Regions from separate parts of the Microbacterium sp. OR21 genome, predicted to be linked through region 2. Evidence: predicted binding sites of a transcription regulator. Region 2 holds the regulator's gene; the other holds the start of a gene.

Region 1 (15,881 bases), 370 kb from region 2:
TGTACGGCTCGTCGCTGAGCAGCCGGTAGTGCAGGGCGGCGATCGAGAGGTTCTCGGCGATCGGAGGCTCGACGCCGTACTCGACTGGACAGTCGTCGCTGACCTCGATGAACGTGTTGACGTAGTTCGTCGTGTGCGTCATGCGGCCAGCATCCCCTACCCCTCCGACCTTGTCGAGAGCAAGGCAGGGCTCGATGTCGGAAGGTGGCGTCAAGATGGAGGGATGAGCGATGTGCTCGACAGATTCACGCCCGCGACGCAGGACTGGTTCCGCGGGGCGTTCGACGCGCCCACTCCCGCGCAGGCGGGTGCGTGGGACGCGATCTCCGCCGGGCGCAACGCCCTCGTCGTCGCGCCGACCGGGTCGGGCAAGACGCTGTCGGCCTTCCTGTGGGCGATCGACAGCGTGTTCCGCGAGCGGACGTCCGGTTCGGGCGAGACTCCGGATGCCACTGAGCGGGCCTCGCGCACCCGCGTGCTCTACATTTCTCCCCTGAAGGCGCTGGGCGTCGACGTCGAGCGCAACCTGCGCTCACCGCTGACCGGGATCGGGCAGTCGGCGCGGCGCCTCGGCGTCGCGGCACCCGAGATCACCGTCGGCGTGCGCTCGGGCGACACCACCTCGAGCGACCGGCGGAAGCTCGTCAGCGACCCGCCCGACATCCTCATCACCACCCCCGAGTCGCTGTACCTCATGCTCACCAGCCGGGCCGGCGAGACCCTGCAGAACGTGCACACGGTGATCATCGACGAGGTGCACGCGGTCGCCGCGACCAAGCGCGGCGCGCACCTCGCCGTCAGCCTCGAACGGCTCGACGCGCTGCGCACCGCGCGTGGTGCCGAAGGCCCGGCACAGCGGATCGGCCTGTCGGCGACCGTGCGGCCCATCGATGAGGTGGCGCGATTCCTGGGCGGATCCGCGCCGGTCGACATCGTCGCGCCGCGCGCGGTGAAGACGTTCGAGCTCGGCGTGGTCGTGCCGATCGACGACATGCGCAACCCCCCTCCGCCGCCCGGTGCGGCGGCGATGCCCGACGAGCCGGCCGAGTACACCGAGATCACCGGATCGGTGTGGCCGCACGTCGAGGAGGCGATCGTCGACAAGGTGCTCGAGAACCGCTCGACCATCGTGTTCGCCAACTCCCGCCGCCTCGCCGAGCGGCTCACCGGTCGGCTGAACGAGATCTACGCCGAGCGCATCGGGGTGCCGGTTCCAGAACCCGTGGCAGCGCCGGCGGCGATGATGGCACAGGCGGGCGCCACGGCCGGCGCCGAGCCGGTGCTCGCCAAGGCCCACCACGGCTCGGTGTCGAAGGAGCAGCGGGCGATCGTCGAAGACGAGCTGAAGTCGGGCGCGCTGCGCTGCGTCGTCGCGACGAGCAGCCTCGAGCTCGGCATCGACATGGGCGCGGTCGACATGGTCATCCAGGTCGAGGCACCGCCATCGGCGGCCTCCGGCCTGCAGCGCGTCGGCCGCGCCGGGCACCAGGTCGGCGAGATCAGCAGGGCATCCCTCTTCCCCAAGCACCGCGGCGACGTGCTGCACACCGCGATCGTCACCGAGCGGATGCTCGCCGGGCAGATCGAGGCGATCGCCGTGCCGCGGAACCCGCTCGACATCCTCGCGCAGCAGACCGTCGCGGCGTGCGCGCTCGACTCGATCTCGGTCGAGGAGTGGTTCGAGACCGTGCGGCGCAGCGCCCCCTTCCAGACGCTTCCCCGCTCGGCGTACGAGGCCACCCTCGATCTGCTGGCCGGCAAGTATCCGTCGGACGAGTTCGCCGAGCTGCGCCCGCGCGTGGTCTGGGATCGGGATGCCGGGACGCTGACCGGCCGGCCCGGGGCGCAGCGCATCGCCGTGACCAGCGGAGGCACCATCCCCGACCGCGGGCTGTTCGGCGTCTTCGTCGCGGGAGAGACCACCGGCGCGCGCGTCGGCGAACTCGACGAGGAGATGGTCTACGAGTCCCGGGTCGGCGACGTCTTCACGCTCGGCACCACCAGCTGGCGCATCGCCGAAATCACCCACGATCGCGTGAACGTCCTGCCCGCGTACGGACAGCCGGGCAAGGTGCCGTTCTGGCACGGTGACGGCATCGGCCGCCCGTTCGAGCTGGGTGAGGCCCTCGGCCGGTTCTCGCGCGAGGTGTCGACCGCCGAGCCCGCGAAGGCGCAGCAGCGTCTCATCGACGCGGGTCTCGACGAGCGGGCCCGGGACAACCTGATGGGCTACCTCACCGAGCAGCGTGAGGCCACCGGCACCCTGCCCACCGACCGCACGCTCACGGTCGAGCGCGGCCGCGACGAGGTCGGCGACTGGCGGATCATCCTGCATTCCCCGTACGGCATGAAGGTTCATGCGCCATGGGCGCTGGCGTTGAACGCGCGGGTGCGCGAGCGGCTCGGCGTCGAGGGCTCGGCTGTGGCGAGCGACGACGGCATCATCGTGAGGATCCCGGATGCCGACGCGCAGCCCCCCGGAGCCGAGCTGTTCGTCTTCGACCCCGACGAGCTCGAGCAGATCGTCACCGCTGAGGTGGGCGGATCGGCGCTGTTCGCCTCGCGCTTCCGCGAGTGCGCAGCCCGCGCGCTGCTGATGCCGCGGATGAATCCGAACAAGCGCACACCGCTGTGGCAGCAGCGGCAGCGCTCGGCGCAGCTGCTCGAGGTCGCGCGGCGGCACCCGACCTTCCCGGTGATCCTCGAGACGCTGCGCGAGGTGCTGCAGGACGTCTACGACCTGCCCTCGCTGCGCCGCCTCATCACCGACATCGCCGAGCGCCGCGTCCGCCTCGTCGAGACCGAGCCGGCGCAGCCATCGCCCTACGCCCGCGACCTGCTGTTCGGCTACGTCGGCGCCTTCATGTACGAGGGGGACTCTCCGCTCGCCGAACGACGTGCCGCCGCGCTGTCGGTCGACCCGGCGCTGCTGGGCGAGCTGCTCGGCACGGTCGAGATGCGCGAGCTGCTCGACCCCGACGTCATCGCCCAGTTCGAACGAGAGGCCCAGCGCCTCGACCCGCAGCGCCGCGTTCGCGGGGTGGAGGGTGTCGCCGACCTGCTGCGGATGCTCGGACCGCTGGACGCCGAGGATGTGGCGCTCAGGCTCGAGGGCGTCGCGACAGCCGCCGGAGACGGTGCCGGGCACGAGACGTCGTCCGCGGCGCCCGACGATGCCGCCGCCCTCCTCGCCGAGCTGATCGCCGCTCGCCGCGCCATTCCGGTCACCATCGCCGGCCGGTCACGGGTCGCCGTGATCGAAGATGCCGGTCGGCTGCGCGATGCGCTGGGTGTGGCGCTGCCCACGGGCATCCCGGTCGCGTTCCTCGACCCGGTGGCCGACCCGCTCGGCGATCTCGTCTCGCGTCACGCGCGCACGCACGGGCCGTTCACGACCGAGGACGTCGCGGCTCGCTTCGGTATCGGTGCGGCGGTCGCCAGGCACACCCTGCAGCGTCTGGAGTCGGCGGGACGGCTGACGAGCGGCTTCTTCCTGCCGGCGGCGACCGCGGCCGTCGACGGGTCGAAGGAGTGGTGCGACGTCGAGGTGCTGCGCCGCCTGCGGATGCGCTCTCTCGCGGCGATCCGCGGCAGCGTCGAGCCGGTCAGCCCGCAGGCGTACGCGCGCTTCCTGCCCGACTGGCAGCACCTCACCCGGCCGACGGAGGGCGTCGACGGAGTGCTGAGCGTGATCGAGCAGTTCGCCGGGGTGCCGATCCCCGCGAGCGCCTGGGAGTCGCTCGTGCTGCCCGGCCGTGTTCGCGACTACTCCCCCGCGCTGCTCGACGAGCTCACGGCCTCCGGCGAGGTCGTGTGGTCGGGGCACGGCTCGCTGCCGGGTCGCGACGGGTGGATCTCGCTGCACCCGGCCGATCTCGCCCCCTTCACCCTCCCCGTGCCCGAGGAGTCGCCCGCCGCGGGATCACTGGAGGAGAGGGTGCTCGACGTGCTGAGGTTGAGCGGCGCGTCGTTCGCCGGCGCGCTCAAGGCGATGACGGGCGCCGAGAACCAGCAGTCGGTGCTCGAGGCGCTCTGGTCGCTGGCCTGGCAGGGGCACATCACCAACGACACGTTCGCGCCCGTCCGCGCCCTCATCGCCGGCGGTTCGCAAGCGCACAAGACCGCACGCCGCGCCCCGCGCACGCGCACCTATCGGGGCATCTCGCTCGCCCGGCCGTCGACTCAGCCGTCCACGGCCGGAGCGGGCGGCCGCTGGGCGGTGCTTCCGGAGACAGACCCGGATGCCGCACGGCGCGCGACCGTCACGGCGGGGCTGCTGCTCGACCGGTACGGCGTCGTCACCCGCGGCGCGGTGCAGGCCGAGGGCGTGCCGGGCGGCTTCGCGCAGGTGTACCGCGTGCTCGCCGGGTTCGAGGAGGCCGGGCACTGCCGCCGCGGGTACGTGATCGAGAAGCTGGGTGCGGCGCAGTTCGCGGCGTCCACCACCGTCGACCGGCTGCGCACCTTCGCCGGCCTGTCCGACCCGCCCCCGCTCAAGGCCGTGACCCTGGCCGCCACCGACCCGGCCAATCCCTACGGCGCCGCCCTGGCCTGGCCGCGTCTCGAAGCCGTCTCGCACCGTCCCGGCCGCAAGGCCGGCGGTCTGGTCGTGCTGGTCGACGGCGAGCTCGTGCTGTACCTCGAGCGGGGCGGCCGCACGGTGCTCGCCTTCGACGATGACGCCGATGTGCTGCGCGCTGCGGCCGCCGACCTCGTCGCCACGTCGCGAGCGCGGCGGCTGGAGACGCTCACCGTCGAGAAGATCAACGGCGAGGGCGTCTACGGCACTCCGTTCGCTCTTGCACTGCAGGAGGCCGGGTTCGTGGCGACGCCGCGCGGGTACGCTCTGCGCAAGGCGGTCTGATTGACTTCACGCATGATCAGCGAGTTCTTCACCGGCATCCGATACCTCGGGCGGGGGTTCGGGTACTGGAGGCGCCGACCCGGACTCATGATGCTCGGACTCGTGCCGGGTCTGATCGCGCTCGCTCTGCTCGCCGCCGTGATCATCCCGCTGCTGCTGAACCTCGGCGGCATAACCGCCTGGGCGACGCCGTTCGCCGACGGGTGGGATCCGTTCTGGCGGGATGCCCTGCGCACAGCGCTCGGCGTGGTGTCCGCCATCGCCGTGCTCGCCCTCGCGAGCGTCACCTTCACGGCCCTGACCCTGCTGATCGGCGACCCGTTCTACCAGCGCATCTGGCGCGCGATCGAGACCGACCTCGGCGGCGACGTGCCGGAGGGCGACGGCGGGTTCCTCGTGGCGCTCGGCGAGAGCATCCGCCTGATCGTCCTCGGCGCGCTCGTCGCGCTGCTCGCCCTCGTGATCGGATTCATCCCGCTGGTCGGGGCGCTGCTCGCCGCCGTGACCGGCGTGCTGCTGACCGGCCGCCTGCTCGCCCGCGAGCTCACCGGCCGCGCGCTCAACGCCCGCGACATCCCCAGCGGCGAGCGCTCCCGCCTGTTCGCCGGGCGGCGTGCGCGGCTGCTGGGCTTCGGCGCCGCCGCGCAGCTGTGCTTCATGGTTCCGCTCGGCGCGGTGTTCATCATGCCGACAGCGGTGGCGGGGGCCACGGTGCTGGCGCGAGATCTGCTGCACGATCGCTCGAGGCCGGCGGTGCCCCATGCCTGAGGGCGACACGATCTATCGGGCGGCGCACCGTCTCGATGCCGCCCTGCGCGATCAGCCAGTGACGCGCTTCGATCTGCGTGTGCCGCGTCTGGCGACCGCCGACCTCACCGGGCAGATCGTGCACGAGGTCGCGCCTCGGGGCAAGCACCTGCTGATGCGCATCGGCGAGTACACCCTGCATTCCCATCTGCGCATGGACGGCGCCTGGTTCATCTACCGGCCGGGTGACAAGTGGCGGCACCCGGCGTTCAAGGTGCGCGCGATCGTGGGCACCGCCGAGCACGAGGCGGTGGGCGTCGACATCGCGGAGGTCAAGCTCGTACCCACCCGCAACGAGGGTGAGCTGGTCGATCATCTGGGGCCCGACCCGCTCGCCGAGGACTGGGACCGTGACGAGGCGATCCGGCGGCTGAGCGCCGACACCCGCGAGATCCATGTCGCGCTGCTCGATCAGCGCAACGTCGCCGGGTTCGGCAATGAGTACGCGGCTGAGCTGCTGTTCCTGCGCGGTATCCGGCCCGAGACCCCCACGCCGGATGTCGACGTCGCCGCCCTGATCGACCTCGGCGTGCGCACAATCCGCGCCAACCGCGACCGGATGGACCGCACCTTCACCGGTGACGCACGCCGGGGTTTCACCGACTGGGTGTACGGCCGCGCCGGGCGCTCGTGCCGACGCTGCGGCACGCCCATCCGCAAAGGCGAGCTGGGGGCCGACCCGACCCGCGAGCGCATCACGTTCTGGTGCCCGAACTGCCAGCGGTGAGCTAATCCCTAACGGGGAATGAATCAAGCCCCCTCCCGGTTGTACATATATCCGGAAGACTCCGGAACACGGGAGGAAACGTGGGCAAGAACTACATCGATATCGAGGACGACCAGGGCGCGACGCTGCGATACCGCAAGCACGTCAACGGACGCGGACTCGTCGCGCACGGCGCGAAGGTGCATCCGAAGGCTCTCATCGAAGCCGGCGCCTATGTCGAACCTGGCGCGCGCGTGGGTGCCGGAGCGCGGATCGCGCGCGGCGCCTGGGTGGAACCGGATGCCGTGATCGGCGAGAACGCGCGGATCGACGCGCACGCGCACATCGGAGCCGGCGCGGCCGTCGGGGAAGGCGCCTGGATCGGCGTCCGCACCGAGATCGGCGCAGGAGCGCAGGTCGCGCGGGGAACCCGCATCGGGCACGACGAGAGCGTCGCCCCTGGCCTCACGGTCATCACAGACCGAAAGGGACTCTGGCTGGCAGCCTGAGCCGCTCACCCGAAGAGCCCGCCCCTCGAGGCGGGCTCTTCGTCGTCTGCGGCGCTCTCGGATCGCATGCCGCCGCGTTCTAAAAGAGGCTACTATCGGAATTAGAGTCACCATCCGCTGACGACGAGACGCTCTTCCTCAGAGAGGCATCATGGACTTCTCCGCACGAGCCTCGAGCATCGGCGCCCTCGCCGACGAGACCCGACGGGCGCTCTACGAGCACGTCGTCGGCCAGCTCGATGCGGTCCCGCGCGAGGCGGCCGCCACCGCCGTCGGCGTGCCCGCGCACATCGCGCGCTTCCACCTCGACAAGCTCGTCGAGGCCGGTCTTCTCGAGACCGAGTTCCGCCGCCTCAGCGGTCGCTCGGGGCCCGGCGCCGGTCGCCCCTCCAAGCTGTACCGGCGTGCGAGCGGGACGGTGAGCGTGTCGCTCCCCGAGCGTCGCTACGACCTGGTGGGGCACGTGCTCGCGGGGGCGATCGAGCGCGCCGGCGGCGGGTTGCCCCTGCGACAGGCCCTCGCCGAGGTGGCGCACGAAGAGGGACGCTCGATCGCAGCATCCGCCCCGCACGTGCTCGGCGACGATAACGGATCCGTGCGCCTGACCGAGGTGCTGACCGCGCAGGGTTACGAGCCGCACAGCGAATCCGACGAGGGCGGCGAGGCGGTCATCCTCGCCAACTGCCCGTTCGACTCCCTCGCCCGCGATCACACCGAGCTGATCTGCTCGGCCAACCTCTCGCTCGTCAGCGGTGTGGTCGAGGGGCTCGGCTGCACGCGCCTGCGCGCGCACGGCGAACCGCACATCGGGCGGTGCTGCGTGGCGATCCGCCCCCGGCCGTGACGAGGCGACGGGTACGCTGAACCGGTGAAGAACGACCGGCGCCGCGCACCCAAGGGCGGCAGGCCGCGCCCGGCGAAGACCACGAAGGCTGCGCAGAAGGGTGCTCAGAAGCCCGCGGCCAAGCGCACGCCTCGCCCTTCCCCGCAGCCTTCGCCCACCCCGCCGATCGATGAGACGCCGCGCACGTTCCGTCTCGGGGTCATCCCCGGTGCCACACCGGGCAAGTGGGTGGATGCCTGGAAGGAGCGGATGCCGCACGTCGACATCGAGCTCGTGCCCATCTCGGTCGCCGGCCAGCGCCCGGCCCTCGACGGACTCGACGCGGCGCTCGTGCGCCTGCCGCTCGACGACCGCGACGACCTGCACGTGATCCCGCTCTACGACGAGGTGCCTGTGGTCGTGGCATCCGCCGACTCGTTCCTCATGGCGACCGATCGGCTCACCGCCGACGACCTCGCAGACCAGGTGCTGATCACGCCCGCCGACGACGTGCTCGGCCCGCTCGACCTGCCCACCCGGGCGCCGGAGTTCCCGACCATCGCCACCACCGCCGACGCGGTCGCGACGGTGGCCTCGGGCGTCGGCATCCTGGTCGTGCCGATGTCGCTCGCTCGGCTGCACCAGCGCAAGGACGCCGACTACCGGCCGCTGCTCGGCGGACGCACGTCGACCGTCGCGCTCGCCTGGCCGCGTGAGAAGACGACTCCCGACGTCGAGACGTTCGTCGGCATCGTGCGCGGACGCACCGCGAACTCCTCACGGTGACCTCCGCCCTCCGGAGAGGGCGGAGGTCACCGTCGTGAGCTGGTCAGGCCGCCGCTCGATGAGACATCTCAGCGGTGACGGCCAGGGCATCGCCTGAGACGTCAACCCGCACCCGACCGCCGTCGACGAGCTCTCCCGTCACGAACAGGTCTGCGACGCGGTCGTCGACCTCTCGCTGGATGAGACGGCGCAGCGGCCGCGCACCGTACTCCGGCTCGTACCCGTGCTCGCCGAGCCATTCGACCGCGGCGTCGGTGACGTCGAGCGAGACATCGCGAGCCGTCAGGCGCTGGGCGGTGGCCCGCAGCATGAGCCGTACGATCCGGCCCAGCTCGTCGCGTCCGAGCTTCTGGAACAGCACGATCTCGTCGATGCGGTTCAGGAACTCGGGCCGCATCGCCTCACGCAGCCTGCCCATCACCCGGGCTCGGAGGTCGTCGAGCGAGGCGAAGCCGTTGGCCGACGCGTCCTGCGAGGCCACGAAACCGAGGGCTCCTGTGCGCGAGGCCAGGAACTCCGAGCCGATGTTCGAGGTCATCACGATCACCGTGTTGCGGAAGTCGACCGTGCGCCCCTGCCCGTCGGTGAGGCGTCCGTCGTCGAGCACCTGCAGCAGCAGGTTGAACACGTCGGGGTGGGCCTTCTCGATCTCGTCGAACAGCACGATCGAGTAGGGGTTGCGGCGCACCCGCTCGGTGAGCTGACCGGCCTCGTCGTAACCCACGTAGCCCGGAGGAGCCCCGAGCAGGCGCGACACGGTGTGCCGCTCGCCGAACTCGCTCATGTCGAAGCGGATCACGGCGTTCTCGTCATCGAAGAGGCGGTCGGCGAGAGCCTTGGCCAGCTCCGTCTTGCCCACACCGGTCGGGCCGAGGAAGAGGAAGGATCCGACGGGCCTGCGGGCATCGCCCATTCCCGTGCGGCTGCGTCGCACGGCTCGGGCCACCGCGGTGACCGCGTCGTCCTGGCCGATCACTCGGGCGTGCAGATCAGCCTCGAGGTTGCCGAGCCGCTCGCGCTCGCTCTCGGTGAGGCGGCTCACCGGGATCCCGGTGGCCCTGGACACCACGGCGGCGATCTGCGACTCGTCGACGACGGCCTCGGTGGCCGGCGTGGTCGCCGCAGGTGTGCCCGCGGCGTCGATCCGGCTCTGCACGGCGGCGATCTCGTCGCGGATGCGCGAGGCCTCCTCGTAGTGCTCCGCGGCCACCGCCGCGTTCTTCCGCGATTCGAGCTCGGCGAGCTCGGCGAAGAGCTTGTCGATGTCGGGCACGACGCCCAGGCGCAGCCTCAGCCGCGCGCCCGCCTGGTCGATCAGGTCGATCGCCTTATCGGGCAGCACCCTGTCGGGCAGGTAGCGCGCGCTGAGCTCCACCGCAGCACGCACGGCGTCGCCGGTGTAGGTCACGCTGTGGTGCTGCTGATAGGCGGGCAGCAGCCCCTCGAGGATCAGCACGGCGTCGTCGATCGAGGGCTCGGTCACCTTCACGGGCTGGAAGCGGCGCTCGAGCGCAGGATCCTTCTCGATGCGCCGGTACTCGCCGAGTGTGGTGGCGCCGACGAGGTGCAGGTCGCCGCGGGCCAGGCGCGGCTTGAGGATGTTGCCCGCGTCCATGCCGCCGTCACCGGATCCACCGGCGCCGACGACGGTGTGCACCTCGTCGATGAAGACGATGATCTCGCCCTTGTGCGCGGCGATCTCGTCCATCGTCTTCGTCAGTCGCTCTTCGAAGTCGCCGCGGTAGCGGGTGCCCGAGAGCATCGCGGGCAGGTCGAGCGCGATCACCCGGCGGTCGGCGAGCTGTGCGGGCACGGTGTTCTCGACGATCGCGCGGGCGAGTCCCTCGACGATCGCGGTCTTGCCGACGCCGGCCTCGCCGATCAGCACAGGGTTGTTCTTCGTGCGGCGGCTGAGGATCTCGATGGTCTGCTCGATCTCGTCGGCGCGGCCGATCACGGGATCGAGTTCGCCGGCGCGAGCGCGCGCCGTGAGGTCGAGCCCGTATTGGTCGAGCATGGGGGTGGCGGATGCCTGTTCGGCGGGCGCCTCCTCGGTGTCGACGCCTGCGGCGACTGGCTCGCGCAGGCTCTGTGTGAGGGCCTCCGGGGTGACGCCGGCGCGTGCGAGGATCTGACCGGCCGGCACGTCCTGCCCCAGAACGAGCGCGAAGAACAGGTGCTCGGGGTCGATGTAGGTCGCGCCCGACGAGCGAGCCACCTGGTACGAGTGGAACAGCGCACGGCTGGCGCTCGGCGTGATGGTCGCAGCACTCAGGGCCGCCGGCTCTGCGGGCACGGGCAGACCCGCGTCGACGGCCGCCACGATGACCTGCGGGTCGACGCCGATGTGGCGGATGGCCTGCGCCACCGTGTCGTCCTCCACGATCACCCGCAGCACGTGCAGCGAGTCGAGGTCGGTCTGCCCGCGCTCGAGCGCGAACCGGCCGGCACGCTGCAGGATCTGCTGCGTGCGCGCGGTGAGGAACCGGGCGAGGTCGATCGAACGGGCCTGCCGGTTGCGTTCACCCGCGAGATAACGGGCCAGGAACTCGTCGAAAGATCCCGGACCCGCGTCATTGAAGTCGTTGGGCATTACCTTTCCTCTCAAAGTTGAGCGCACTTCTATCAACTTCAACATTCGATGATGATCGATATTCCCGACCGTCGTCAAACCGGCCCAATAGACTCGGCCCATGTCTTCCGTGCTGTACGTGTGCGTCCGCCCCGAGCGCAGCGCGGCCGACGCCGAGCATCGCTCATTCCGGCGCGGACTCGGGCTGGGCATGCTCGACCGCATCGACCTGCTGCACGCGTCGCTCGAGACGGCGGAGTGGGAGCAGTACGAGGGCTTCGTGATCGGCGGGTCGCCGTTCAACGTCACGGATGCCGAGAAGGGCGAGCACCAGCGCGCGGTCGAGCACGACCTCGAGCGCATCGCAGCGCGCGCGCTCGACGGCCAGGCGACGGCCCTGTTCACCTGCTACGGCATCGGCGTGGTGACGCGGATGCTGGGCGGGCGGGTGCACACCGCACAGCCCGAGCAGGCGAGCGCGACGGCCGTGCACCTCACCGAGCCCGGCGCGGAGGATCGGCTGTTCGGGCCCAGCGCGCCGAGCCTGTCGGTGTTCACCGCGCACAAGGAGTCCGCGGCAGAGACGCCGCCCGGCGCGGTGCTGCTCGCCACGAACCAGGCCTGCACCGTGCAGGCGTACCGCGCCGGCGAGCGGCTGTACGCCACGCAGTTCCACCCCGAGGCCTCACCGCAGGACTTCGCCGACCGGATGGCCGTGTATCGGGCATCCGGATACTTCGACCCTCGCGAGTACGACGCGACCGAGCGCGCGGTGCTCTCGGCATCCGTCGACGGAGACGACCTGCTCGCCCGCTTCCCGCGCCTGATCGGCGGCTGAGCTCAGGAGCCGAGCGCGAGCGCGATGCGCTCGTCGAGATAGCCGCGCAGCGGCACGAGCGCACCGCCCGGCGACCAGCGCACGCTCGGCAGCCCGTCGACCAGAGCGAGCGGGCCGGATGCCCCACCGGCGTCCACCGCCGCGACGTCGAGCTCCTGCCATCCGACGTGCACCACCTCGCCCTCCGCGAAGCCTCCCCGCCGCGCCTGCGCCCGCCGTTCGGCTCGCGCGCGCGCCGACTCGGCCGTGTACCCGCGACGCACCTCTTCGGCAGCGCGAACGATCTCCGCCGTCGACAGCACGCCGTCGTCGGTGAGCAGCAGCACGCCGAGATGCCAGGCGGCACCTGCCCGCACGATGCGGTCGGCGCGCCACCGCGAGGTGCGCTCGCGGCCGAGCGCCTCGCGCGGCACGGTCGACAGCCGCGCACGTGCATCACGCAGCAGATCCTCAGTCGCACCCATCCGACCAGGGTAACGATTGGGCGCCGCCGCCAGGATGCGGGCAGAATCGACTGACACCCCAGCTCAGGAGCATCCATGCCGCAGACCGACACCGCACGCCTTCTCATCGCCTGCGACGACCAGCCCGGCATCGTCGCCGCCGTCGCCGGAGTGCTGGCGTCGCACGGCGCGAACATCATCTCCCTCGACCAGCACTCCACCGACGAGGAGGGCGGCCGGTTCTTCCAGCGCACGGTCATCCACCTCGACGGCCTCGCCGCGAAGCGGCCCGAGCTCGAGGCGTCGATCGCCGAGGTCGCCGACCGCTTCGGCATGGAGTGGTCGCTGCACGACACCTCGAAGCGCAAGCGCGTCGCGATCTTCGTGTCGAAGTACGATCACTGCCTGATGGAGCTGCTGTGGCGCACCCAGCGCGGTGAGCTCGACATCGACGTGACGATGGTCATCTCGAACCACCCCGACCTCGCCGAGTCGGTGCGCTCGTTCGGGGTGCCGTTCATGCACATCCCCTCCGGCGACAAGGCCGCGATGGAGGCGCGGCAGCTCGAGCTGCTGCAGGGCAACGTCGACCTGGTCGTGCTCGCCCGGTACATGCAGATCCTCACCGATGAGTTCATCGAGCGTCTGGGCGCCCCGGTGATCAACATCCACCACTCATTCCTGCCGGCGTTCATCGGCGCGAACCCGTACGCGCGGGCGAAGGACCGCGGGGTGAAGCTGATCGGCGCGACCGCGCATTACGCGACCGCCGATCTCGACGAGGGCCCGATCATCGAGCAGGACGTCACGCGGGTCACGCACGCCGAATCGGCCGCCGAGCTGCAGCGGCGCGGCGCCGACGTCGAGCGCTACGTGCTCGCACGGGCGGTGAAGTGGCACGCCGAGGACCGCGTGATCGTGCACGGCCGCTCCACCGTCATCCTCTGACGACGAGCGGCGCGCTCAAGCAGGAATCCCCGCCACCAGCTCGGCGAACACCTCCGCCGCGGTGCGGCCACGGGCGAGCGGCGCCGACTGTCCCAGCCACAGCGACTGCAGGTCGCCCATGCCGCGCTCACCGGCGACGGCGCGGAAGCGACCGGTCAGCCAGTTCTGCGCGGGGAACGGGGCGATGGCTCCGGATGCCTCGATCTCGCGGACCGCACGAGTCGACGCCCCGCGGGACAGGCGTCCGCTCATCGCACGGGTGAGCACGCTCTCATCAGCCGCGGTCGAGCGGATGGCTGTGCGATGCGCGTCGTTGGCAGCCGACTCGGCAGTGGCGAGGAACGACGTGCCTACCTGCACCCCCGACGCTCCGAGCGCGAACGCTGCCGCGACGCCGCGCCGATCGGCGATGCCGCCGGCGGCGATGACCGGCACGTGCACAGCATCCGCCACCTGCGGCAGCAGAGAGAAGAGCCCGACCAGCGACTGCTCCGCGGGGCGCAGGAACGACACTCGGTGACCGGCGGCTTCCATGCCGGTGGCGACGACGGCGTCCACACCGCCGGCCTCGAGGGCACGCGCCTCGGCGACCGTCGTCGCGGTGCCGATGACCCGGATGCCGCGGCGGTGCGCCTCGTCGACCAGCTCCTCCGACGGCACCCCGAAGACCACGCTGATCGCGGCCGGCGCCGCCTGCCAGATCGCGTCGAGCTGTTCCTCCAGGCTCGGCAGATACCGGTCCGGGCGCGCCGGAGGCTCGATGCCCACTTCGTCGAAGAAGTCGGAGAGGGCTGCCGCGTACCTCTCGTGGTCGCCGCCGGGTGTGACCTCGTCACCCGTCGGCAGCCAGATGTTCAGAGCGAACGGAGCGTCGGTCGCTGCTCGCAGCGCTGCCGCCGTGTCGCGGATGCGTGAGCCGTCGTAGCCGTACAGCCCGTACGAGCCGAGCCCGCCCGCCTCGCTCACCGCGGCGGTCAGGTCGACTGACGAGAGACCACCGAACGGCGCGAGGACGACAGGATGCCGGATGCCGAGCAGGTCGCGCAGATCAGTCATGCTCTGAGGCTACGCCCCGCATCCGGGCGTGTTTCATCCGCGGAGCGGTGGCCGTCCGGGGATCGGCGAGGGCTTCTGCGCCCTGTTCGACGCGTTGGCGACCGCGAGGTCGAGTGCCTCGAAGAGCTGACGGAAGCCGCGGAACCGCGTGGTGCGCGGGCAGGGCGTTCGCAGCCACAGCACGTCGAGCACGCCGGTCGGCGAGCGGTCGACGTAGGCGATCAGGCAGTCGGCGTCCGCCTGGCGCCGCGCCGGGTCGCAGATGCGCCAGCTGTCCCTGCCCAGCGGCGTGAGTTCCCAGTCCCCGTGCGGGGTGGCTGGTATGGGGTCGTCGATCATGACAGTCACAGCGCCTTACCTCCTGTCACCGCGAGCACCGTGCCCGAGGTGTACGAAGACTCGGCTGCGGCCAGGTACACGTACGCTCCGGCGAGCTCGGCCGGCTGACCGGCCCTGCCCAGCGGAGTGTCGCTGCCGAACTGCTCGACCTTCGTGTCATCCCAGCCGGTGGCCGGGATGAGTGGGGTCCAGATGGGCCCCGGTGCGACGGCGTTGACGCGGATGCCGCGCTCCCCCGCCTCCGATGCCAGTGCCTTGACGAAAGCGACCTGGGCCGCCTTCGTCATGGCGTAGTCGATCAGGCCCGGCGAGGGCTGGTAGGCCTGAATCGAAGCGGTGACGATGATGCTGGCGCCGTCTTCGAGGTGCGGATACGCCGCCCGCGCGGTGAACAGCGTGCCGAGGATGTTCGTGTCGAACACCCGGCGCATCTCGTCGGTCTGCAGATTCTCGAAGCCGTCGATGTCGTGCTGATAAGCAGCGTTCAGCACCAGGATGTCGAGGCCGCCCAGAGCCTCCCGGGCGCGGGTGACTGCTTCTTCGGCGAACTGCTCGTCGCGCAGATCGCCCGCGATGCTGAGCCCCTGTCGGCCCGCGTCGGTGATCTGAGCCACGGTGTCATCGGCATCCTGCTGCTCCTCCGGCATGTGCACGATGGCGACATCCGCCCCTTCCCGAGCGAAGGCGATCGCGACGGCCCGGCCGATGCCGGAGTCGCCACCGGTGATGAGTGCACGGCGCCCGGCGAGCCTGTCGTGTCCCTGGTAGCTCGACTCTCCGTGGTCGGGCTCGGGTGCGGTCTCACCGGTGAGGCCGGGCTGGGTCTGCTGCTGACCCGGGAAGCTGTCGTCGTGGTGCTGGTGGCGAGGATCTGGGGTGGTGTCGCTCATCGTGCGCCTCTCTGCAGTTTCGATGGGGAGTGCCGGCACGGGTGCCAGTGTGCCCACTCTCCCCCGCCGCGACGCCGCCGACCAGGGGGTTGACAGTTCGTCACGGCGAGCGCACGCGCGAGGGTGACCCCAGCGGCACCCTGTCAAGGGGCGTGCCGCGGGCGGTCGGGTCGACCACGCTGGTATCACGACGAAAGGACGAAGCCATGAGCAACGAGTACATGAGCACAGCGGACGCTGCCACCTCGGAGAATTCCACGAACACCGCGAACCCCGACCCCTCCGAGCACCTGCGCACGC
Region 2 (15,881 bases):
GCGGTCGGGTGCGAGGCCGAACGACGTGCACTCGCCCCTGATTCCGGCTTCGCTCGCGGCGCGGTTGGCCCGCTCCCACATGATCTCGGTGCGGCAGTTCATCGCGAGCACGTCGGCGACGTCGAGGCCGGAACCTGCGGCGATGCCTTCGAGCTCGCGCCAGATCTGGGGGAAGTGCCGGCGGATCGGACCGGCGTACCTCTCGGCGAGAGCGCATGCGCCCGCCCAGTCGATGCCGTTGCCGGCGAAGTTGCGCTCGTAGCCGTCGCGTCCGTTGCGCACCTGCCGGCGCGCCAGCGTGCCGTACTGCAGGCCGCGCTCGTAGGGATCGCCCGAGACGCGGATGCGCGGATACCCGGATGCTGCTGTCATCGCACTCGTGCTCCTTCGGTCAGCTCCGGCCCATCCTCGGTCAGCGCACCCGATCGCACGAGCTCGGCGACCTGCTGCGACGTTCCGAACCAGGCGCCGGTGTCACGCAGGTGCGCGAGCACGGTGTCGAGCATGTCGAGCCTGGACGGCCTGCCGATGAGCATGGGATGCATCGTCAGCATGACATGTGCGCCGCGCGCAGCGATGCCGTCGATCTCGGGCAGCCAGACATCGAGCACCTCTCGTGTCGAGCGGATCGTCTTGTTCCACGTGTCGTTGGCGAACCAGAAATGCGGTGCATCGTCGAGAATCCACGAGACGGGCAGTTCCGCCATGCCGTCCGCATCGAGGTACGGGAAGATGTCGTCGAGCCGATTGGATGCGTAGGTGAAGCCGTGCTCCCGCAGCAGCTCGCGGGTGACGGCCGTCAGCTCCCACGACGGCGAACGGTAGCCCGTCACCTCGCCGAACTCGCGCAGCACGGCCAGGCCCCGTTCGATCTCCACCCGCTGCTCGGCGCTGGAGAGCTCGGTCGGGTTGGTGTGGGTGTACCCGTGATGCGCGATCTCGTGACCGGCCTCGACGATCGAGCGCACGCTGCGCGGGTGCCGCTCGGCATCGGTGCCGCAGATGTAGAACGTCGCGCGGATGTCATGGCGCTCGAGCGTTCGCAGCAGCTCGGGGACCCCGCGTCGGGGGCCGTATGCCCCCTGCGAGAGAACCCCGGGACGCTCCGCGTTGCGCGGATCCTCTCCGATCCACACCGACTCGGCGTCGAAGTCGAAGCTCACGGTCGCGCCGTAGCGGTGCCCCTCCGGCCAGGCGAAGTACGTCATCGGCAGTCTCCTCCTGCATCCGCGATCATCATCTGCCGGCGCGGGTGTCGACCCCCCGGACCTCTCGATTATTGGATGCGGACAGATCAGAGCACATGCGTATTTTCCCGTATTCCATGCGAACGCCGGATTTCGCAGGTTCGAGCTCTTTATACGTAGTTCTACGCACGACAGCCCCTTCTGACCGTCGGTAACGTGAGCCTGCCCATCAACGTCGAGCGGGCAGTCATGGAGGACAATCATGAAGAACACACGTCTCATCGGTGTCGCGCTTCTCAGCGCACTCAGCCTCGGCACGCTGCTCACGGGATGCAGTGCGTCCGCCGGAGATACGGGCAGTGCGGATGCCGACAAGGGAGCCATCGCGGTGAGCTTCCCCGGGCTCGACATCCAGATCTGGGTCGACATGCTCGACTACATGAAGCCGAAGATCGAGGACGCGGGCTACGAGATGCTCTCGGACGACCCGCAGTGGAACATCCAGAACCAGGTGCAGAGCTGGGAGTCCTGGGTGCAGCGCGGCGATCTGAAGGCACTGTTCGGCAACCCCGTGCAGGTCGACTCGGTTCAGGCCGTCACCGATCAGGCGACTGCTGCCGGCATCCCCGTGCTCGGCTACTCGACCGAGTGGGACGGCACGGAGGCGTCGCTGCTGATCGACAACTACAAGGACGGGCTGACCCTCGGCGAAGAGGCCGGCAAGTGGATCGTCGACAAGTACGGCGACGAGAAGGTGCCCGTCTTCCTGTTCAGCTACTACGAAAACGACCTCGGAATCGACCGTTCGAACGGCGTGAAGGACGGACTGAAGAAGGCCGGAGCGAACGTCGAGATCGCAGAGTCCTCGGCGCTGACGATTCAGGACGGCATGGACGGCGCCAACAGCCAGCTCGCCGCCAACCCGGACACGAAGGTGTGGCTCTCAGTCGGATCCGACTCAATGATCGGCGCCTACCGCGCCCTGCTCGACTCGGGTGTCGCGCCGGACGACGACTCCTACCTGCTGGGGGCGCTCGACGCGACCAACGAATCGCTCGGCATCATCAAGGAGAAGGACTCCATCTGGCGCCTGGGCTACATCCTGCCGGCGAAGATGCTGTCGGATCACATCCTCGACCTCGTCTTCGGCGCGGCCGAGGGCGAGAAGCTCGAGACGATCACCGTCGAGTCCATCAGGGTCACCCCGGAGAACGCCGATGATTACATCGTCCAGTAGCCCCGACGGCGGGCGGGTGGCTCTCGCCGAGCGGATGTCACCGCCCGCTCCGCCGCTCGAGCTCGAACGCGTCGGCGTCGACTTCGGCGCCACCCGCGCACTGCACGACGTCAGTCTCGCCTTCGCACCGGGCGAGATCGTCGGGCTCCTCGGCCACAACGGCGCCGGCAAGTCGACGCTGTTCAACGTCGTCTCGGGGGCGCTGCGCGCCACCGCCGGCAGCATCCGGGTCGCAGGCGAAGAGGTGGGCCCACGACCCACGCCGCGCGAGATGGCCGACTGCGGGATCGCCGTGATCCACCAGGAGCCCGCCCTCGCGCACAACCTGTCGGTGCTCGACAACATCTTCCTCGGCCAGGAGCACCTCATCGAGCGGGGTCGCGGCGAGGCCCAGGCCAGGGCGGCGCTCGCGCGCGTGGGAGCGGATCTCGACCTGCATGAGGCGGTCGCCGCTCTCGGCCTGGGTGAGCGCCAGCTCGTGGATCTCGCCCGCGGCATCGTCCGCGGCGACATGCGCGTGCTGCTGCTCGACGAACCGACGGCGGCCCTCGGCCGGGCCGAGACCGACGCTCTGCATGCCCTGATCCGGCAGCTGGCGGCCGACGGCGTAGCGGTCATCTACGTCTCGCACCGGCTGCCCGACATCCTCGACGTCTGCGAGCGCATCGTCATCCTGCGCGCGGGCCGGGTGCAGGAGGACGGCCGGGCCGCCCTCTACGACGGCGCGGCACTGGCCCGAGCGCTCGCACCGGAGCTCGCCGACGATGCCGGCACGGCCCGGCGGAACTCGTCGCCGGCGAGGACGACGCTCGAACTGAGCGGCACCTTCACCGGGGTGACGGTCGGCGAGGGCGAGGTGCTCGGCCTGTTCGGCATGGCAGCCGGTCGCCAGTTCGAGATCCTCGAGAGCCTGTTCGGCCTGCACGGGCGCTACCGTTTCACCCTCGACGGCACCGAGATCGCGGTGGCCTCGCCGTCCGCGGCGGTGGCCCGCGGCGTGCATCTCGTACCCGGAGACCGCGAGCGCGACGGCCTCATCACCGGCCAGCGGGCGATCGACAGCGTGTTCCTCCCGTGGTACTCCCGGATGCGCGGTCGAGGCGCCTGGATCGGCGGGCGCACCGGCGAGGCCGAGTACGCGGCCGCGCGAGCGGACTTCCAGGTGGTCGGACCGGGCGGCACCGCGCCGATCGACGAGTTCAGCGGAGGCAATCGCCAGAAGCACCTCATCGCCCGCTGGGCGTCTGTGCGCCGCCCGCGACTGCTGCTGCTCGCCCAGCCTACCCAGGGGGTCGACGTGGGCGCCCGCAAGGACATCGCGCGCGCAGTGCACGCCATCGCCCAGCAGGGCACGACGGTTCTCGTCGCCTCATCCGAATCCGATGAGATCGACCTCCTCTGCGATCGTGCGGTCGTGATCGCAGACACCCACTTCACCACGATCGAACGCGGTGAGGACTTCAGCGGCGCTCTTCTCGCCTCGCTGCTGGGCCTCGCCGAGAGACAAGCGAAAGGCACGGCCTCATGAAGCGACTCACCCCGAAGCGATGGGACCTGAAGGCCGAGCTCGCCAAGAACGGCGTGTTCATCGCCCTGATCCTGCTCATCGTGTTCTTCTCCTCCGTCAACCGGAACTTCCTGTCCGTGAACAACGGGCTCAACATCCTGCAGCAGGTCGCAGAACTCGGACTCATCGCCATTCCCCTCGCGATGCTGCTGATCGCGGGCGTCGTCGACCTGTCCGTCGGCTCGATCGCCTCCGCATCTGCCGTCATCGCCGGCCTCACCATGGCACAGACGGGCTCCATGCCGATAGGACTGCTCGCCGGACTCGGCTTCGGTCTCATCGCCGGCGCGATCAACGGCGTGCTCGTGGCGTATCTCGGCTTCAACCCGATCGTGATCACCCTCGGGTTCCTCAGCGTCTGGGGCGGGCTCGCGATGCTGCTCAGCGGCGGACGAACCATCCCGCGGGCGGACCTGCCCGAGGCCTTCCGCACACTCGGCTCGCTGGCGATCGGCCCGGTGCCGTTCCGCCTCCTCCTGCTCCTCGTCGTCGCCCTGCTCGGGTGGTACCTGCTGTCGCGCCATCGCGTCGGACGCGCGATCTACGCCATCGGCGGCAACCCGCGGGCCGCCCACATGATGGGCCTCGATGTCGTGCGCACCCGCTTCGGCCTGTACGTCGCGATCGGCTTGCTCTCGGCCGTCGCCGGCATCATGCTGGGCGCGAAGATGCAGTCGATCAGCCCCGCGCTGGGTGTGAGCATGGAGATGAACGCGCTGACGGTCGTGCTGCTGGGCGGCATCGCGTTCGCGGGCGGCGCCGGTCGCTTCAGCGGAGTGATCGCCGGCCTGCTGTTCTACGGCGTGCTCCGCAACGGTCTCGTGTTCATGCAGGCCTCGCCGTTCCTGCAGACTGTCATCGTCGGCCTGACCCTGGTGCTGGCCGTGTCGCTGGACGAATCCATCCAGAAGATCGTCAAGCGCGCCTGGGCACGCCGAGGCCGCCAGGCGCTCGCGTCTCTCGATGCCGAGGCCGACAACGGGGCATCCGAGCTGAACCGACCCGAACCGACACGAGCGTAGGAGGCAGAAGTGAGCGTGAAGAGAACCGGCTGGATCTGGCACGAGTCGTTCAACTGGCACAACACCGGCAACGGCTCCGGCTTCTTTGCCCCCGGCGGGCATGTGCAGCCGGGGCAGTCGTTCGATCATCCCGCCACGAAGGGGCGCTTCGCCTCGCTCGTGCAGGCGAGCGGGTACGACGAGCAGCTCATCGCGCTGCGCCCGTCGACCGCGACCGACGACGAGATCCTGCGCGTGCACACGCAGGAGTACCTGGATCGCGTCGAGGCGCTGAACGCGACCGGGGGCGATGCCGGCGAATCGGCGGTGTTCGGCCCGCGAGGCGTGCCCATCGCACGCCTCGCAGCGGGCGCCGCGGTCCGTGCCGTGCGCGCCGTGCTCTCGGGCGAGGTCGACAACGCGTACGCGCTCGTGCGGCCCGCAGGCCACCATGCCGAACCGGATCGGGGGCGCGGATACTGCATCTTCGCCAACACATCGATCGCCGCCCGGGTCGCCCAGAGCGAATTCGGTGTCGAGCGCATCGCGATCGTCGACTGGGACGTGCACCACGGCAACGGAACCCAGGCCGCCTTCTGGGACGACCCGTCTGTGCTCACGATCTCCCTGCACCAGGAGCAGCTCTACCCGGTCGATTCGGGCTTCCGCAGCGAGAACGGCGGGCCCGGCGCCGAGGGCACCTCGATCAACATACCCCTGCCTGCAGGCACTGGCGATGAGGGATACCTGACCGCGCTCCGGCAGGTCGTGATCCCCGCGCTCGATCGGTTCCGTCCCGACTTCATCATCGTCGGAAGCGGCATGGATGCGTCCGCGACCGACCCGCTGGGGCGCATGGTGGTCACGAGCGAAGGCTTCCGCGCGCTCTCCCGCGAGATGGTCCGGGCCGCCGAACGCCTCACCGCTGGACGGATCGTGTTCTCCCATGAGGGCGGGTACTCTGCCGAGTACGTGCCGTTCTGCGGCATGGCGGTGCTCGAAGAGCTGAGCGGTATTCCGTCGGGCGTCGAGGACCCGTATCTCGTCTTCATGCGCTCGTATCCGCAGCTGGCGATCCAGCCGTGGCAGCGCGAGGCCATCGAGGCCGCCGCAGCGCTTGTGGAGCGCGTGCCGGCTCCGGTCCCCGCGTAGCCGCATCACGGGATCGGAAGGAGGTCGGATGCAGGCGGGGACCGAGCACGAGTTCGTCGTGGAGTACTCCGGCGACGTCAGAGTGCTGCGCGGAGAGCGTCCGCCCGGAAAGCTGATCGCGTACTCGCGCGCCTTCCTGCTGATGAACCGGCGAGCGCTGCAGTTCTACTTCGTGAAGGGCTCGCGCTGGCAGTCGGTCTCGCTCGAGCGCACCCGGGTCGGCGCGAGGGGCGCCGAGCGTGCAGTGGTCAGCATCTCGGCCGCCGAGTTCCCCAGCGGCATCACGAAGCGCGAGATCCAGATCATCACGCTCATCGCGGCGGGCCTGGGCAATCAGCAGATCGCCGACCGCTTCGGCACGAGCCCGCGCACGGTGTCGACCCAGGTCGAACGGATCATGCGCAAGCTCGGCATCCGGAATCGCGCGGGCCTGGCGGCGATCGCGGTCGACGGATCGCTCATCGCGCTGCCCATCCAGGGCAGCGTGCAGGATCTCGTCGCGGTCGGGGCCATCGCCATCGAAGCGCTTGCGGAGTCGCTCGACCACGGCACCGACCCGATCGTCGTCGGGGTTCCGGCCCAGTCCTCGGCGACACGCCCCATCCGGATCGGAACGATCGCCGGGCTGCAGGGGTACTCGCTCGGCGACGCCGTGGAGCACCTGTGCGGCGTGGACCTGGCCGTCCAAACGATCAACGCCGCGGGCGGCGTGCTCGGCCGTCAGCTGCAGAGCGTGACCGCGAGCGCCGATCTCAGTGATGCGCACACGGTCCGCAAGGCGATGGGGCAGCTCGTCGATGCCGGAGTCGACGCGATCGCCTGCAGCTATGTCAGCGCCGAGAACAGGTTCCTCCTCGACATGGCGGCCGACTTCGGCCGCCCCTTCCTGCACCTGGACACTTATCAGAAGCATGCGCAGCTGGTCACCGATGATCCCTTCCGGTACGGCATCGTGTTCCAGACCTGCCCGTCGGAGCACACGTACTCGCTCGCGTTCACTCGGTTCCTGCGCGATCTCAGCGCCGAGCGGGCGATGGAGAGAGTCGATCGGGTGCTGGGCGTCGTCGAGATGGACGTGCCGAGCGCCACGGTCGCCGACGAAGGCGTGCTCGCCGCCGCCGAGGCGCACGGCTGGGATGCGCGGCTGCGCCGTCGCGTGCCGGTCGAGAGCGTCGACTGGCAGCAGGAGGTGGCCGGCATCATCGCCGCCGGCATCTCGCTGCTGCTCGTCTCGCACTTCTCACTCGACGAGGTGATCGCCCTGCAGCGCGAGCTCGTGCGCACGGGATACACCGGGCTGACCTATCACGTGTACACCGCCTCGCAGCCGGGCTTCCTGCAGGAGCTCGGCGCGCATGCCGACGGGGTGATCTGGAGTTCGTCGACGACCCTGACCGAGTCGGCGATGTCTCAGCGCTTCCGCCGCGACTACGCCCTGCGCTACGGCACCGAGCCCGGCCCCGCGCAGGCGAGCGCCGCCTTCGATCAGGTGCAGCTGCTGGCGTGGAGCTGGCGGCAGGCCGGCGAGCTCGACCCCGAGGAGGCGGCGAAGGTCCTCCGCAGCACCATGTACCGCGGTCTCAACGGCACCTACTTCTTCGGCGGGCATACGCAGACGCCCCTCAGCTATCCCGAAGAGACCAACGACCCGACGCTCGGGCTGCCGCTCCTGACCTCGCAGATCCACGCCGGTCGGTCGGTGGTACTCAGCCCCGACCTGTTCGGCTCGATGAAGAACTGCCGCCTGCCGTGGTGACGGCGATGCGCACGGACGGACGGAGAAGCGACTCATCCGACGAGGGGCTTGACGCGTCGCGCCCGGTGGCCGTCGTCACCGGCGCCGCAGCCGGAATCGGGCTGGCGATCGCCGAGCGGCTGCTGGCCGACGGCTTCGCCGTGGGTGTGTTCGACAGGGACGCGGCGCTGAAGACGCGCTTCGCAGCGGCCGAAGCGGCGGGTCGCGCCACGGTCGTCGTTGGCGACGTGACGGATGCCGCCGACCGTGCGCGACTGATCGAGGCGGTCGCCGCGGCGCACGGGGTCGTCGACGTCCTGGTCAACAACGCGGGCATCGGCGGGTTCGGCGAGCGGATCGGGTCTCTGGATCTCGCCCACCTGCGCACGACGCTCGAGATCAACACCGTCTCGGTCGCCGCCTTCGTGCAGCTCGCGCTTCCTCACCTGCAGCGCTCGGAGCGCGCCCGCATCGTGAACATCGGCTCGCTGTTCGCCGACGACCCGGCGGAGGGCGGCACCGACTACACGCTGAGCAAGGGGGCGATCCACGCGCTCACCCGCATCCTCGCCATCGAGCTGGGGCCGGCCGGCATCACCTGCAATTCCATCGCACCGGGCTACATCCTCACCGAGATGCACCGTGCCGAAGTCGCGTTGCAGGCGAGCCGCCTGGGGATCGCGGTCGAGGAGCGCTTCACCCAGCTGCGCGCGCAGGTCCCGCTACGCCGTCACGGCACGGCGGAGGACATCGCCGGCGCGGTGAGCTGGCTCGCCTCCACGGACAGCGCGTACGTGACCGGAGTCCGGATCGCGGTGAATGGCGGAGTCAGTTTCGCCTAGGTTCTTCGCTGTGTGAATGCAGCCGTCATCGTCCACCGCTCCCTCCTACTGGGCGGTGCAAGCGGTCACGGCGATCGCGTGGACGACCCGGGAGGATCCCGACGTACTGGCGCTGGTCGGCGCGCACTTCGGAATGGCCTTCGAGGCCGCGGACGCGGGCGCGCTCGGCCGCGCGATCACGCCCGCTGATCCGCAGCTCATCGGCGAGGCATTCGAGCTCGGTGTCTGGGCCACGAAGGACGGCATCGCGGTGTGGCGGGCCGGCGAGGAATCCGCGGCGGCATTCATGCGACGCGGACGCGCCACGATCGCCACGTGGAGCACACGGTGGATACTGGTGGATCCCAGTAAGCCCGGTCAGACCGCTGACGGTTCGACTCTGGCGGCCAGACTCAACGAGATGACCGCGCCAGAGAACGATACGGCGCCGTGGATCGCGCGCTTCCGCGTCGCGCGGTCGCGAGCGCCCGAGCTGCGTGCGCTATTTCGCCGGACGCCGCGTCCCGAGGTCCTGGATGAGCTGATGAGCATCCTCGACATGCCGCGCGAGTGGCTCCGCGTGCTGTCGGATGCCCCAGGCACGGAGCAGCTCGAGCGGATCGAGCCGCGCACGGCGCGTGAGATGCTCAGCGCAGGTGTGAACCAGGCGCTGGCCGATGCGGACTGGCGGCAGACGGTAACCGACGCGAAGCCCGCACCCTCGACCTTCCGCTCCCGGCACCCCAGGGCGTGGCTCGCGATCTCGGCCGCCGGCATCATCGCACTGGCCGCCTTCGGAATCGTTGGCATCCTGGACGACCGGGCGACCGCGTTCATTCCCGCGGCTGTGGGTCTCGCGTGGGTGGTCAGCCTGATCGTCGACGGCTCGTTCTCCCGCGTTCGGCGATCCGCCCCTCACAGCGCATCGGCCCATCGCGAAGACCCATCCGCGGATCTCGATCCCGACCCGGCGTGACCGAGCTGCCCCTCACCCCGAGGACGACGGACTCAGCCGGCGCGCTCGGGCGACGCGGTGTCGTCTTCGCCCGCTTCGCCCGATGCCGCCCGCGGCCGCCACAGCACCACCTCGGTGGAGCGGCGGATGCGGCGCGTGGTTCCCACGGTGAACACCTGGCCGGATGCCCCGGCGGCGAACACGCGCACGCCGGGACGGTTCTCGCGCTCGGCACGCAGCGAGCCCTCCAGCTCGGTGACGCGGCGGCGCAGCATCCGCACCTCGTCCTCCAGATCGAGCAGGCGGGCGATGGCCGGCAGGCTCATCCCCTCGCTCGAGAGCTGGGCGACCTCGCGGAGCTGCTCGATGTCGCGCATCGAGTAGCGCCGCGAGCCGCCGCGGGTGCGACCGGGCACCACCAGGCCGATGCGGTCGTACTGCCGCAGGGTCTGAGGGTGCATCCCGGCCAGCTCCGCGGCGACCGCGATCGCGAAGACGGGCGAATCGACATCCATGGTCAGGCCTTCGCCTTGGCCATCAGCTCTGCCCGCGGGTTCTCCTTGGAGCCGAGCTCCTGGAAGCGCTCGAGCGCCTCCCTGGCGGCGTTGTCGAGGTGCGAGGGCACCACGACCTGGAGCTCGGCGAGCAGGTCGCCGGTGCCCTTCGAGCTCTTCACGCCGCGCCCCTTGACGCGCAGCACGCGCCCGGACGGGGTGCCTGGAGCGACGCGGAGCTTGACCACGTCGCCGCCGAGTGTGGGCACCTCGATGGTCGCACCGAGCGTCGCCTCGGTGAACGTCACCGGCACCGTGAGTCGCAGATTCAGTCCATCGCGGGTGAAGACCGGATGCGGGCGCACCTTCACCTGCACGACGATGTCACCCGGCTCGCCTCCGTCCGGCGACGGGCGCCCGCGGCCGCGCAGACGGATCTTCTGCCCGTCCTTCACGCCCGCGGGCACCTTCACCTTGAACGGCTTGCCGTCGCCGGCCTGCAGGGTGATCGTGTCGCCCTGCACCGCCGTGACGAAGTCGAGGGTGGTGGTGGCGGTCAGATCGGCGCCCTTCTGCGGGCCGCCGAATCCGCGGTACCCGCCGGCAGGCTGGCCGAAGCGGCCGGAGCCGAACGACCCGCCGCCCTGCGAGAACATCGAGAAGATGTCGTCGAAGTCGGGCTGACCGCCCCGACCGCCCTGCCCGAACCGGCTGAAGACGTCTTCGAAGCCGCCTGCACCGCCGGCGCCGGGCGCCGTGAAGCGCGCACCCGACCCCATGGCGCGGATCTCGTCGTACTCGCGACGCTGCTCGGCGTCGCTGAGCACGCTGTACGCCTCGCTGATCTCCTTGAACTTCGCCTCGGCCGCCGCATCACCCTGGTTGGAGTCGGGGTGATACTTGCGGGCGAGCTTGCGATACGTCTTCTTGAGATCGGCATCGGAGACGTCCTTCGAGACGCCCAGCGTCTTGTAGAAGTCCTTGTCGAACCAGTCCTGGCTAGCCATCGATCACCTGCTCCTACTCGGCCGGAACGGCGACGACCACCTTGGCCGGACGCAGTTCGACTTCGCCGAGACGGTAGCCCACCTCGACGACCTCGAGGATCGTGGAGGAGGTGGCACCGGGGGTCGGCTGCTGGAAGATCGCCTCGTGCTGCTGCGGGTCGAACTCGTCGCCCGGCGCACCGTAGGCGACCACGCCCAGGCGGTCGACCACGGCGCGCACCTTGTCGGCGATCACCGCGAACGCCGAGCCCTCGGCGAGGTCGCCGTGCTGCTGCGCGCGGTCGAGGTCGTCGAGCACGGGCAGCAGGCCCTTCGCGGCCTCGCCTTTGGCGCGCGCGATCTCGACGTGTCGCTGCTCCTCGGTGCGCCGACGGTAGTTGGCGTACTCGGCGGTCAGCCGCTTGAGGTCGGTGAGCAGCGCGTGCTCCGCGTCGATGATGCCCGCGTCGGAGCCGTCCTCGCTGGCCGCCTCGTCGATCTGGTCGGCGTTCAGGATGTCGTCGACCGTGAGGTCGTCGTCCGAGCCCTCGGCCGCGGCGGCGTCGGCGGAGTCGGGGTTGTCAGGAACGTCCTGGTTCTGCGGCGCGGGGCCGGATGCCTGAGCATCCGACCCCTCCGGAACCTCGTTCTCGTCGAAGTTCTTGTCCGTCATGATTACTTCTTCTCGTCCTCGTCGTCCACGACCTCGGCGTCGACCACGTCCTCGTCGGAAGCGGCGTCGGCCGGAGCCTCGTCACCATCCGGGGCGCCGGCTGCGGCATCCGCCTGGGACTGGGCGTAGATCGCCTCGCCCAGCTTCGTCTGCGACTCGTTCAGCTTGTCGAACGCGGTCTTGACCGCCTCGTCGTCATCCCCGGCGAGAGCCGTCTTGAGAGCGTCGACGTCGCCCTGCACCGAGGTCTTGACGTCCTCGGGGAGCTTGTCCTCGTTCTCCTTGATGAGCTTCTCGATCGAGTACGAGAGGGTCTCGGCCTGGTTGCGCACCTCGGCCGCCTCGCGGCGCTTCTTGTCCTCGGAGGCGTGTTCCTCGGCCTCGCGCACCATGCGGTCGATGTCCTCCTTCGACAGCGACGAGCCGCCGGTGATGGTCATCGACTGCTCCTTGCCGGTGCCCTTGTCCTTGGCGGACACGTGCACGATGCCGTTGGCGTCGATGTCGAAGGTGACCTCGATCTGCGGGATCCCACGGGGGGCCGGGGCGATGCCCGTCAGCTCGAAGGTGCCGAGCGGCTTGTTGTCGCGGGTGAACTCGCGCTCACCCTGGAAGACCTGGATCGCGACCGACGGCTGGTTGTCGTCGGCGGTGGTGAAGGTCTCGCTGCGCTTGGTCGGGATCGCGGTATTGCGGTCGATGAGCTTGGTCATCATGCCGCCCTTGGTCTCGATGCCGAGGCTCAGCGGGGTGACGTCGATGAGGAGGACGTCCTTGCGCTCGCCCTTGAGGACGCCGGCCTGCAGGGCGGCGCCGACGGCGACGACCTCGTCCGGGTTCACGCCCTTGTTGGCGTCCTTGCCGGTCTCGCGCTTGACGAGGTCGGCGACGGCGGGCATGCGGGTCGAACCGCCGACCAGCACGATGTGGTCGATGTCGGCCACCTTGATGTTCGCCTCGCGGATGACGTCCTCGAAGGGCTTCTTGGTGCGGTCGAGGAGGTCCTTGGTGAGGTCCTCGAACTTCGCGCGGGTCAGGGTCTCGCTCAGCGAGACCGGACCGGAGTCGGTCAGCGACAGGTACGGCAGGTTGATCGAGGTGCTCGTCGACGAGGAGAGCTCCTTCTTGGCCTGCTCGGCGGCCTCCTTGAGGCGCTGCAGGGCGATCTTGTCGCCCGCGACGTCGACGCCGGTGGTCTCCTTGAACTGCTTGATCAGGTAGTCCACGACGCGCTGGTCCCAGTCGTCGCCGCCGAGGCGGTTGTCACCGGCGGTGGCGCGCACCTGGATGGTCGAGAAGTCGTCATCCTTGCCCACCTCGAGCAGGGAGACGTCGAAGGTTCCGCCACCGAGGTCGAAGACGAGGATGAGCTCGTCCTCCTTGCCCTTGTCGAGCCCGTAGGCGAGAGCTGCCGCGGTGGGCTCGTTGATGATGCGCAGCACGTTGAGGCCTGCGATCTCACCGGCCTCCTTCGTGGCCTGACGCTCGGCGTCATTGAAGTAGGCGGGAACGGTGATGACCGCGTCGGTCACCGTGTCGCCGAGGTACGACTCGGCGTCGCGCTTGAGCTTCTGGAGGATGCGCGCGGAGATCTCCTGCGGCGTCCACTTCTTGCCGTCGACGTCGAACGACCAGTCGGTGCCCATGTGGCGCTTGACCGACGAGATGGTGCGGTCGACGTTGGTGACGGCCTGGCGCTTGGCCGTCTCGCCGACGAGCACCTCGCCGTCCTTGGTGAACGCGACCACCGACGGGGTGGTGCGGAAGCCCTCGGCGTTGGCGATGACCTTGGGCTCGCCGCCCTCGAGGACGCTGACGACGGAGTTGGTGGTTCCGAGGTCGATACCGACAGCACGTGCCATGTGTTTCTCCTTATTCGGGTTGAGAGTCTGGGGCGACCCGGGATGAAACCTGAGCCGTGATGACTCAAGTGTAAACCCGCATCCGGACGCTGTCAAACAAAGTTGATATGAGTCGACTCAGGTTCGGGTCGGTGACCTTGTTTGACGCTCGTCCCGACACGCGGGCGGCAGCCGACCTATAGTCGCTCGCATGACCCGCCCCGCCCTGCTCGCCGTCTCGCACGGCACGTCCGACGCCGACGGCGCCCGTTCGATCGCCGCCCTCGTCGCCCGGGTGGCGAACCGCCTTCCGGACGTCGACGTGCGCGAGGCCTTCGTCGACGTGCAGCAGCCCGACGCCCCGAGCGCGCTGGCCGGCATCGACGGGCCGGTGGTGATCGTGCCGCTGCTGCTCTCCCAGGGGTTCCACGTGCATCACGACCTGCACGGCATGGCCGCCGAGCGCGCCGACGCCGTGGTCACCGACCCGCTGGGCCCCGACGCGCTGCTCGCCGATGTCCTGGCGACGCGGCTCGACGCGATCGGGCATCCGGACTCCCCCGTCGTGCTCGCCGTCGCGGGCTCACGCGACGAGCGCTCGGTGCCGGATGCCGAGGGCATGGCCGCCCTGCTGCGCGACCGCATCGGCCGCCGGATCGACCTCGCGTACCTCGCGGCACGGCATCCGGATCTGCCGACGGCGCTGGCTGCCGCGCCGGATGCCGTCGTCGCCACCTACCTGCTCGGGCGCGGATACTTCTTCGATCTCGCGGTTCGCCACGCAGGCGAGCACCCGATCACCCCGCCGCTGCTCGACGATCTGCTGGCTGACCGGGGCATCCCCGACGCACTCGTCGACCTCGTCGTCGCGCGGTACGAGACAGCACATTCCAGCTGAGCACGCCACCCCTCGGGCGTCATGTTTCACGTCACATGACGCCGTGTTTCCCCCGTGGTCTTTCCGTGTCACGGAAGGTTTCCGGCTCGGATCTCAGTACGTACCTTGATCCCCAGCCAGTCAACCGAGGGGGCGAGATGACCATCCAGCAGCCGACCACGATCCGCGGAGCGCGCACCCGCACGAGTCGCACACCGACCAAGCCGCACGGCCAATGGGCGCTCGACGGCACCGAGCCGCTGAACGGCAACGAGGAGTTCAAGCTCGCCGACAACGGGCTCAACGTGCGCGAGCGCATCGAGACGATCTACGCCGAGGGCGGCTTCGCGAGCATCGATCCGACCGACCTGCACGGGCGCTTCCGCTGGTGGGGCCTGTACACACAGCGCAAGCCGGGCATCGACGGTGGGCGCACCGCCCAGCTCGAGCCGCACGAGCTCGAGGACGAGTACTTCATGATGCGCGTGCGGATCGACGGCGGTCAGCTCACCACCGAGCAGCTGCGCGTGATCGGCGAGATCTCCACCGAGTTCGCGCGCGACACCGCCGACATCACCGACCGGCAGAACGTGCAGCTGCACTGGGTCGAGGTGCAGGACGTGCCCGAGATCTGGCGCCGCCTCGAGGCGGTCGGCCTCAGCACCACCGAGGCGTGCGGCGACGTGCCGCGTGTGATCCTCGGCTCGCCCGTCGCGGGCATCGCCGCCGACGAGCTCATCGATCCCACCCCGCAGATCCGCGAGATCGCCGACCGGTTCCTCGGCGATGAGACCCTGTCGAACCTGCCCCGCAAGTACAAGACCGCGATCACCGGGCATCCGGGCCAGGACGTCGTGCACGAGATCAACGACTGCGCGTTCGTCGCGGTCGAGCACCCCGAGCTGGGCATCGGCTACGACCTGTGGGTCGGCGGCGCGCTGTCGGTCGTGCCCCGGCTCGGCGAGCGCCTCGGCGTCTTCGTGCCGCCCGAGCGCGTCGCCGAGGTGTGGCACGGGGTCACGCAGATCTTCCGCGACTACGGCTACCGGCGCCTGCGCAACAAGGCGCGGCTGAAGTTCCTGCTCGCCGACTGGGGCACCGAGAAGTTCCGGGCGGTGCTCGAGAACGAGTACCTCGAATCCCCGCTGCCCGACGGCCCCGCCGCACCCAAGCCGAACAGCCTGGGCGACCACGTCGGCATCCACCGGCAGAAGGACGGCCGGTTCTTCGTCGGCGCCGCCCCGCTCGTCGGCCGCGTCTCGGGCAGCACCCTGACCGCACTGGCCGACCTCGCCGAGGCCCATGGATCGCAGCGCGTGCGCACCACCCCGCACCAGAAGCTCCTCGTGCTCGAC

Evidence for each region. The regulator HspR, encoded in region 2, represses chaperone genes until heat shock. The targets are predictions, from matches to a motif close to AAGTTGAGTCNNNNNGACTCAACTT.
Region 1: the regulator HspR is predicted to act here: its motif matches at 11,103-11,127, upstream of V2S04_RS03295 (ATP-dependent Clp protease ATP-binding subunit).

The regions. Positions count from the first base shown of each region.
Region 1 is NZ_JAZEXJ010000001.1:679,085-694,965, reverse strand. Features, by position in the region: gene V2S04_RS03330 (DUF6157 family protein) at 1-142, opposite strand, end outside; gene V2S04_RS03325 (ATP-dependent helicase) at 224-4,864, shown strand; gene V2S04_RS03320 (EI24 domain-containing protein) at 4,877-5,632, shown strand; gene V2S04_RS03315 (DNA-formamidopyrimidine glycosylase family protein) at 5,625-6,398, shown strand; gene V2S04_RS03310 (transferase) at 6,479-6,886, shown strand; gene V2S04_RS03305 (helix-turn-helix transcriptional regulator) at 7,038-7,730, shown strand; gene V2S04_RS03300 (LysR substrate-binding domain-containing protein) at 7,755-8,495, shown strand; gene V2S04_RS03295 (ATP-dependent Clp protease ATP-binding subunit) at 8,539-11,088, opposite strand; gene V2S04_RS03290 (glutamine amidotransferase-related protein) at 11,189-11,905, shown strand; gene V2S04_RS03285 (glutaminase) at 11,908-12,369, opposite strand; gene purU (formyltetrahydrofolate deformylase) at 12,445-13,296, shown strand; gene V2S04_RS03275 (NAD(P)H-dependent flavin oxidoreductase) at 13,312-14,352, opposite strand; gene V2S04_RS03270 (hypothetical protein) at 14,386-14,700, opposite strand; gene V2S04_RS03265 (SDR family oxidoreductase) at 14,697-15,581, opposite strand; gene V2S04_RS03260 (hypothetical protein) at 15,788-15,881, shown strand, end outside.
Region 2 is NZ_JAZEXJ010000001.1:304,683-320,563, reverse strand. Features, by position in the region: gene V2S04_RS01525 (C45 family autoproteolytic acyltransferase/hydolase) at 1-372, opposite strand, end outside; gene V2S04_RS01520 (polysaccharide deacetylase family protein) at 369-1,208, opposite strand; gene V2S04_RS01515 (sugar ABC transporter substrate-binding protein) at 1,450-2,424, shown strand; gene V2S04_RS01510 (ATP-binding cassette domain-containing protein) at 2,405-3,952, shown strand; gene V2S04_RS01505 (ABC transporter permease) at 3,949-5,013, shown strand; gene V2S04_RS01500 (class II histone deacetylase) at 5,023-6,144, shown strand; gene V2S04_RS01495 (ABC transporter substrate-binding protein) at 6,173-7,900, shown strand; gene V2S04_RS01490 (SDR family NAD(P)-dependent oxidoreductase) at 7,906-8,721, shown strand; gene V2S04_RS01485 (hypothetical protein) at 8,738-9,676, shown strand; gene V2S04_RS01480 (heat shock protein transcriptional repressor HspR) at 9,709-10,170, opposite strand; gene V2S04_RS01475 (DnaJ C-terminal domain-containing protein) at 10,173-11,156, opposite strand; gene V2S04_RS01470 (nucleotide exchange factor GrpE) at 11,170-11,808, opposite strand; gene dnaK (molecular chaperone DnaK) at 11,811-13,670, opposite strand; gene V2S04_RS01460 (sirohydrochlorin chelatase) at 13,861-14,547, shown strand; gene V2S04_RS01455 (nitrite/sulfite reductase) at 14,685-15,881, shown strand, end outside.